2 regions of the Buttiauxella sp. WJP83 genome follow, and region 2 is predicted to be linked to the other one. Evidence: predicted binding sites of a transcription regulator. Region 2 holds the regulator's gene; the other holds the start of a gene.

Region 1 (4,218 bases), 1.9 Mb from region 2:
TTGCGCGCTTTGCGTACGACAAAAGTGAAACCTCATGACTCAAACCTTTATTCCTGGCAAAGATGCCGCACTGGAAGATTCCATCGCTCGCTTCCAGACCAAGCTCGCCGACCTTGGCTTTAATATTGAAGAAGCCTCCTGGTTAAACCCGGTCCCTAACGTCTGGTCGGTTCATATCCGTGATAAAGACAGCGCGTTGTGCTTTACCAATGGTAAAGGTGCAACTAAAAAAGCTGCGTTAGCTTCCGCTCTGGGTGAATATTTCGAACGCTTGTCGACGAACTATTTCTTCGCTGATTTCTGGTTGGGCAAGACCATCGCCAATGGCCCGTTCGTGCATTATCCAAACGAGAAGTGGTTCCCGATCCCAGAAGATGAGCAACTGCCAGAAGGCATTCTGGACTCTCGCCTGCGCGCATTTTACGATCCAGAAAATGAAGTCACTGCGGGTATGCTTATCGATCTGCAGTCAGGTAATGAAGAACGTGGTATCTGCGCCCTGCCATTTACTCGCCAGTCCGATCAAGAAACCGTCTATATTCCGATGAACATTATCGGAAACCTGTATGTTTCAAACGGGATGTCTGCAGGGAACACCGCTAATGAAGCCCGTGTACAGGCACTTTCTGAAGTCTTCGAGCGCCATATCAAGAATCGTATTATTGCTGAAAGCATCAGCCTGCCAGAAATCCCGCAAGAAGTGCTGGCTCGCTACCCAGGCGTTGTTGAGTCAATTGCGACACTGGAAGCTGAAGGTTTCCCTATCTTTGCGTACGACGGTTCATTAGGCGGAAAATACCCGGTAATCTGCGTGGTGTTGTTCAACCCAGCCAATGGCACTTGCTTTGCCTCATTCGGCGCACATCCAGACTTTGGTGTGGCACTGGAGCGTACAGTTACAGAACTGCTTCAGGGTCGTGGCCTGAAGGATCTTGACGTGTTCACCCCACCAACGTTTGACGACGAAGAAGTGGCTGAACATGCCAACCTCGAAACTCACTTTATCGACTCCAGCGGTCTGATCTCCTGGGATATGTTCAAGCAAGATGCTGACTATCCATTTGTTGACTGGAGCTTCTCCGGGACGACTGAAGAAGAGTTCGCCACGTTAATGGCAATCTTTGACGCTGAAGATCAAGAAGTCTACATCGCCGACTACCAACATTTAGACGTTTACGCTTGCCGTATCATCGTGCCAGGCATGTCTGATATTTACCCTGCAGAAGACCTGCTGCTGGCAAACAATAATATGGGCTATCACCTGCGTGACACTATTCTGGCGCTGCCTGGAAGTGAGTGGGAAAAACAAGATTATCTGGATCTCATCTCTCAGTTGGATGATGAAGGCCACGATGATTTTACCCGCGTACGTGAGTTGCTTGGCCTGGCAACAGGTAAAGACAATGGCTGGTACACTTTACGTATCGGTGAATTGAAAGCGATGCTGGCACTGGCCGGCGGTGACACTGAACAGGCACTGATCTGGACAGAATGGACGATGGAGTTCAACGCGTCTATTTTCAGCGCCGAACGGGCTAACTACTATCGTTGCCTGCAAACGCTATTGCTGCTTGCAATGGAAGAAGATCGCCAGCCGCTGCAGTATCTGAATGCCTTCATTCGTATGTATGGAGCAGAAACAGTAGAAGCTGCGAGTGCAGCATTGAGTGGTGAAGCACCATTCTATGGCCTGCAAGCCGTTGACAGCGATTTGAAAGCCTTCCCAGCCCATCAGGCTTTGTTAGCGGCATATGAAAAACTGCAACGCGCAAAAGCGGCTTTCTGGAAATAAAGCAACAAACTAAAACTCAAGCTGCGTAAACCTTAAGATTTACGCTATATTACGGGGCAATTTTTTATTGCCCCGTGTTTTTATTGGCCGCGTTATAATTTCACTTGTGACTCAATAGTTAAATATTGGTGAAATATTATTATTTTAAGCTACAAATAATGTTGCGAAATTACTGAAATACTCCATTCTAATTAACCTGACACAGGAGCTTAAAGGCTAAATATCAAATTACATTATAAATTTTAAACTTTATTTTCACCATTAAAATCAACAATTTAAACTGAAATCCAGGTAATCACCTGCTTTTTTCAGGCCTATAAGCTTGGCGAGATATGATCCATATCAAATTTTACTCTATAATGCTTTGTTAGTATCTCGTCGCCGAATTAAATAAGAGAGAGTTAGTGTGAAAGCTGACAACCCTTTTGATCTATTGCTCCCAGCCGCTATGGCTAAAGTCGCCGAAGATGTTGGCGTCTATAAAGCAACTAAACACCCACTGACTACGTTTTATTTAGCGATTACAGCGGGCATGTTCATCTCGATTGCCTTTGTCTTTTACATCACTGCTACAACCGGCACTGCAACTATCCCGTTCGGGATTGCAAAGCTGATTGGCGGTACTTGCTTCTCCCTGGGGCTTATCCTCTGCGTTATCTGCGGCGCCGACCTGTTCACCTCTACGGTGTTAATTGTGGTCGCTAAAGCCAGTGGACGTATCACATGGGGTCAACTCGCGAAGAACTGGATTAACGTTTATGTCGGTAACCTGTTTGGCGCGTTGATGTTCGTCGCATTGATTTGGTTGTCAGGTATGTATATGACTGCCAACGGTGCGTGGGGTCTGAATGTGTTACAAACCGCAGACCACAAAATGCATCACACTTTTATTGAAGCTGTGTGCCTCGGTATTTTAGCTAACCTGATGGTCTGTCTGGCTGTCTGGATGAGCTACTCTGGCCGCACTTTGATGGACAAGATGTTTGCTATGATTCTCCCGGTCGCCATGTTTGTTGCTTGTGGTTTTGAGCACAGTATCGCAAACATGTTCATGATCCCTTTGGGTATCGTAGTACGCAACTTTGCAAGCCCGGAGTTCTGGACTGCAGTAGGGTCGTCTCCGGACAATTTCTCTCACTTGACCGTGTTGAACTTCATCACCGACAACCTGATTCCAGTCACTATTGGGAACATTATCGGTGGCGGCGTACTGGTTGGGTTGACGTACTGGGTAATTTATCTGCGCGGTGGTGATAAGCACTAAGTGCTCACCAACGTGTAGGGAATAAGAAATCCACATTAGAAGGTAGGTGTTAAATGTCCGAGCTTAATGAGAAGTTAGCCACAGCCTGGGAAGGTTTTGCCAAAGGTGAATGGCAGAATGAAGTCAACGTGCGTGACTTTATTCAGAAAAACTACACCCCTTACGAGGGTGACGAATCCTTCCTGGCAGGTGCTACTGAAGCAACTACCACGCTGTGGGACAACGTCATGGAAGGTGTTAAACAGGAAAACCGCACTCACGCGCCTGTTGATTTCGACACTGACCTCGCTTCCACCATCACCTCTCATGATGCTGGTTACATCAACAAGTCCCTCGAAACTATCGTCGGCCTGCAAACTGATGCTCCACTGAAACGTGCAATTATTCCGTTTGGTGGCATCAAAATGGTTGAAGGTTCTTGCAAAGTATACGGTCGTGAACTTGACCCAATGCTGAAGAAGATCTTCACCGAATACCGCAAAACCCACAACCAGGGTGTGTTTGACGTTTATACCAAAGACATCCTGAACTGCCGTAAATCAGGCGTAATCACCGGTCTGCCGGATGCTTATGGCCGTGGTCGTATCATCGGTGACTACCGTCGCGTTGCGCTGTACGGCATCGACTTCCTGATGAAAGACAAATTCGCTCAGTTCAATTCTCTGCAATCCAAACTGGAAAACGGCGAAGACCTGGAAGCGACAATTCGTCTGCGTGAAGAAATCTCCGAGCAACACCGTGCACTGGGTCAGATCAAAGAAATGGCTGCTAAATATGGCTGCGATATCTCTGGTCCTGCTAAAAACGCTCAAGAAGCTATTCAGTGGACTTACTTCGGCTACCTGGCTGCGGTTAAATCTCAGAACGGCGCTGCAATGTCCTTCGGTCGTGTATCCACCTTCCTGGATGCATACATCGAACGTGACCTGAAAGCAGGCAAAATCACTGAAGTTGAAGCACAGGAAATGATTGACCACCTGGTCATGAAACTGCGTATGGTTCGCTTCCTGCGTACCCCTGAGTATGATGAGCTGTTCTCTGGTGACCCAATCTGGGCAACAGAATCTATCGCTGGTATGGGCGTAGATGGCCGTACTCTGGTTACCAAATCTAGCTTCCGCTTCCTGAACACCCTGTACACCATGGGTCCTTCTCCGGAGCC
Region 2 (4,218 bases):
ATCAGCTACTTTGGCCCGGAAGCGAATGACTTCGGCTTACTGGAACAAACGTTTCTGGAGTACGGAAATACCGGGCAAGGTAAATCACGCAAGTATCTGCATACCTATGATGAAGCGGTACCCTGGAACCAAATTCCGGGGACGTTTACCCCGTGGCAGTCGCTGCCGGAACCGACTGATGTCTTGTTCTATGAAGGTTTGCACGGAGGAGTCGTCACCCCACAACATGATGTGGCGAATGCCGTCGACCTACTGGTTGGCGTAGTGCCGATTGTGAACCTGGAATGGATACAAAAACTGGTGCGGGACACCAGCGAACGCGGGCACTCAAGAGAAGCGGTGATGGACTCAGTCGTGCGTTCGATGGACGATTACATCAATTACATCACGCCGCAATTTTCCCGGACCCATATCAACTTCCAGCGCGTGCCTACCGTTGATACGTCGAACCCATTTGCGGCACGTGGTATTCCGTCACTGGATGAAAGCTTCGTGGTGATCCATTTTCGTGGGCTGGATGACATCGATTACCCGTACTTACTCGCCATGTTGCAAGGCTCATTCATTTCCCACATCAATACATTAGTGGTGCCAGGCGGCAAGATGGGACTGGCAATGGAATTGATCATGGCACCGCTAGTTAAACGGCTGGCAGAAGGTCGACACATCAATCAGGGCGGATAATTACCGCCCTGCTGACACACATTAGCCTTCAATCACTTCATAGCTATGAGTAATGTTCACAGCTTTTTCCAGCATCAGAGCGACAGAACAATACTTTTCAGCAGAGAGATCCACCGCGCGGGAAACCGCGTTATCTTTCAGTTCTTTGCCTGTCACGATGAAATGCAGGTTAATGGTGGTAAAAAGACGAGGGGCTTCTTCACGGCGCTCAGAGGTCAGTTTTACTTCGCAATCCGTCACGTTGTAGCGACCTTTTTGCAAAATAGAAACCACATCGATTGCACTGCAGCCCCCCGCAGCCATCAGAACCATCTCCATCGGACTTGGTGCTTTATCGCCAGAATTACCATCCATCAAAATCTGGTGTCCTGAAGCGGACTCCCCAAGGAAGGTTAACCCTTCTACCCACTTCACTCGTGCCTGCATGTTACTTCTCCAGTTGAAAAAACCCTTTCAGAGTACGCGGATGCAGCAAAACTGGCAACGGAAGGCGACCTGCGTCATGCTGAAACGAGACAATAGGAGACACTTGTCAAAAGCTATGCTAAAACAATCCAGATGCTACATCGATACATTGACGTAATGCATGTATGCAGAGGACGTCACTAATTACAGGCAGCAAGAATGACTTGCGTGCCATCTCCCCAAGATGGGGAATATTCTAATACTTGCAACGCCAGACAGGATGTTTAGCGTCTTGTCGTTGGTAGCTAGTTATAAACAGAGGATAACCGCGCATGGTGCTTGGCAAACCGCAAACAGACCCGACTCTCGAATGGTTCTTGTCCCATTGCCATATTCATAAGTATCCATCGAAGAGCACACTGATTCACCAGGGTGAAAAAGCTGAGACGCTGTATTACATCGTCAAGGGCTCTGTGGCTGTTCTGATTAAAGATGAAGAGGGCAAGGAAATGATCCTCTCCTATCTGAATCAGGGCGATTTTATTGGTGAGTTAGGGCTGTTCGAAGAAGGCCAGGAACGTAGTGCATGGGTTCGTGCTAAATCTGCCTGTGAAGTGGCTGAAATTTCCTATAAAAAATTCCGCCAGCTGATTCAGGTCAACCCAGACATTCTGATGCGCCTGTCTTCCCAGATGGCTCGTCGTCTGCAAGTGACATCTGAGAAAGTCGGTAACCTGGCATTCCTGGATGTGACTGGTCGTATTGCACAAACACTGCTGAACCTGGCGAAACAACCTGATGCAATGACCCACCCAGACGGTATGCAGATTAAAATTACCCGTCAGGAAATCGGTCAGATCGTGGGTTGTTCTCGTGAAACCGTTGGTCGTATCTTGAAAATGCTGGAAGATCAAAACCTGATCTCTGCTCACGGTAAAACGATCGTCGTTTACGGCACTCGTTAATCTCCGTCCTCAAAAAAGGCGTGTCACTCAGGTAACACGCTTTTTTTGTTTCTACATTTCTCTGAGTGTAGCCAACACCCACGCAACTTGTATTATGAAGAGCTATGTGGCGCCGACTGATCTACCATCCAGAAGTTAACTACGCATTGCGACAAACGCTGGTACTCTGCCTTCCTGTGGGGGTAGGATTACTGCTTGGAAATTTGCAGTTAGGTCTGCTGTTCTCGTTAGTGCCCGCCTGTTGCAACATTGCCGGCCTGGATACCCCCCATAAGCGCTTCTTCAAACGTCTGATTGTTGGTAGCACTCTTTTTGCAGTCAGCAGTTTAATCATGCAGCTTTTGCTGCTCTACACCACCGTTCCATTGCCCGTCATTCTCTTTGTTATGGCCCTTATGTTGGGGGTCACTGCTGAAATCAGCGCCCTGCATGCACGCTTACTTCCCGCCTCGCTGATTGCTGCCATTTTTACACTTAGCATGGCCGGTAACATGCCTATCTGGAAGCCGATGGCGCTGTATGTCTTTGGCACGATTTGGTATGGGGTCTTTAACTGGCTTTGGTTCTGGATATGGCGAGAGCAGCCGTTGCGCGAATCTTTAAGCCTGCTCTATCGCCAATTAGCGGATTACTGCGAAGCCAAATACGGCATGCTCACTCAGCACGTCGATCCCGAGACGGCACTTCCGCCGTTGCTGGCGCGCCAGCAAAAAGCCGTCGACTTGATTACCAACTGCTACCAACAACTGCATATGCTATCGGCGAATCAGCAAAACGGTTACAAGCATTTGTTACGCTCTTTTCAAATAGCGTTAGATCTACAAGAGCACATTTCCGTCAGTTTGCACCAACCTGCCGAGGTGCAAAAACTTGTCGCGCAAAGCCATGCGGAAGCCGTTATTCGCTGGAATGCGCAGACCATTGCGGCCCGTTTGCGTGTTCTGGCTGATGACATTCTTTACCATCGTTACCCGCAGCGTTTTACGATGGAGAAGCAAATTGAAGCCCTTGAGAAAATCGCCCGGCAGAATCCGGATAACCCAGTCGGACAGTTTTGTCATTATCACTTCAGCCGTATCGCGCGTGTATTACGCAGCCAACGCCCGCTGTACGTCAGGGATTTAATGGAAGACAGGCAACGCCGCTTACCACTGTGGGCCGCGCTGAAAAGCTATATGTCATTGAAATCAGCGGCTCTGCGCAACGCCGCCCGGTTAGGCGTAATGCTAACTATCGCCAGTATTTTTGGGGCATTTTTGCATCTCCCCAAACCCTACTGGATTTTAATGACGGTGATGTTTGTCACGCAAAACGGCTACGGCGCTACCCGAGTACGCATTCTGCACCGTTCGGCAGGTACCATTGCAGGCCTGGCCATTGCGGGTTTCGCCCTGCACTTTCACTTCCCACAAGACATTGCGTTGGCCGCGATGCTGGTCATCACGCTCGTCAGCTATCTGATCATTCGCCAAAGCTACGGCTGGGCGACAATTGGTTTTACCGTGACAGCGGTATATACCCTGCAACTGTTAACGCTCAGCGCCGAGCAATTTATTGTTCCACGTTTGATAGATACGCTGCTGGGCTGTTTGATTGCCTTCGGTGGCATGGTGTGGCTTTGGCCGCAATGGCAAAGTGGATTGCTGCGCCAGAACGCCCACGACGCACTGGAGACAGACCAGGAGGCCATTCGCCTGATTCTGAGCAACGACCCTGAACCCACGCCTTTGGCCTGGGAACGGATGAAGGTCAATCAGGCCCATAATGCGCTGTTTAATTCGCTGAACCAGGCGATGCAGGAGCCCGGTTTCAACTCGCATTATCTGGCAGATATGAAACTGTGGGTGACGCACAGCCAGTTTATCGTCGAACACATCAATGCCATGACGACTCTGGCACGCGAGCACAATATGCTGACCCCGGATTTAGCCCAGCATTATCTGCAATCATGTGAAATTGCGCTGCAACGATGCCAACAGCGGTTGCAGTACGATGGGCCTGGTGAGACGAACGATGCGAATATACTCGACCCACTGGAAGGGCTTCCGAGTGGGCCGTTGAGCACAATGGAACAACATTTACAGCGGATTTTGGGTCACCTCAGCACCATGCACACCATTTCGTCGGTTGCATGGCGCCAGCGCCCCCATCATGGTATCTGGCT

What was found. The regulator CRP, encoded in region 2, controls carbon source genes, mostly activating them, when cyclic AMP is high. The targets are predictions, from matches to a motif close to ATGTGANNNNNNTCACAT.
Region 1: focA (formate transporter FocA) is a predicted target of CRP. The motif match lies at 2,123-2,140, and genes of this name have one in related genera.

The regions. Positions count from the first base shown of each region.
Region 1 covers NZ_CP110080.1:3,137,898-3,142,115, forward strand. The annotation lists gene ycaO (30S ribosomal protein S12 methylthiotransferase accessory factor YcaO) at 35-1,792, shown strand; gene focA (formate transporter FocA) at 2,199-3,056, shown strand; gene pflB (formate C-acetyltransferase) at 3,110-4,218, shown strand, end outside.
Region 2 covers NZ_CP110080.1:361,095-365,312, reverse strand. The annotation lists gene OH773_RS01620 (phosphoribulokinase) at 1-684, shown strand, start outside; gene OH773_RS01615 (OsmC family protein) at 706-1,110, opposite strand; gene crp (cAMP-activated global transcriptional regulator CRP) at 1,422-2,054, shown strand; gene OH773_RS01605 (YccS/YhfK family putative transporter) at 2,159-4,218, shown strand, end outside.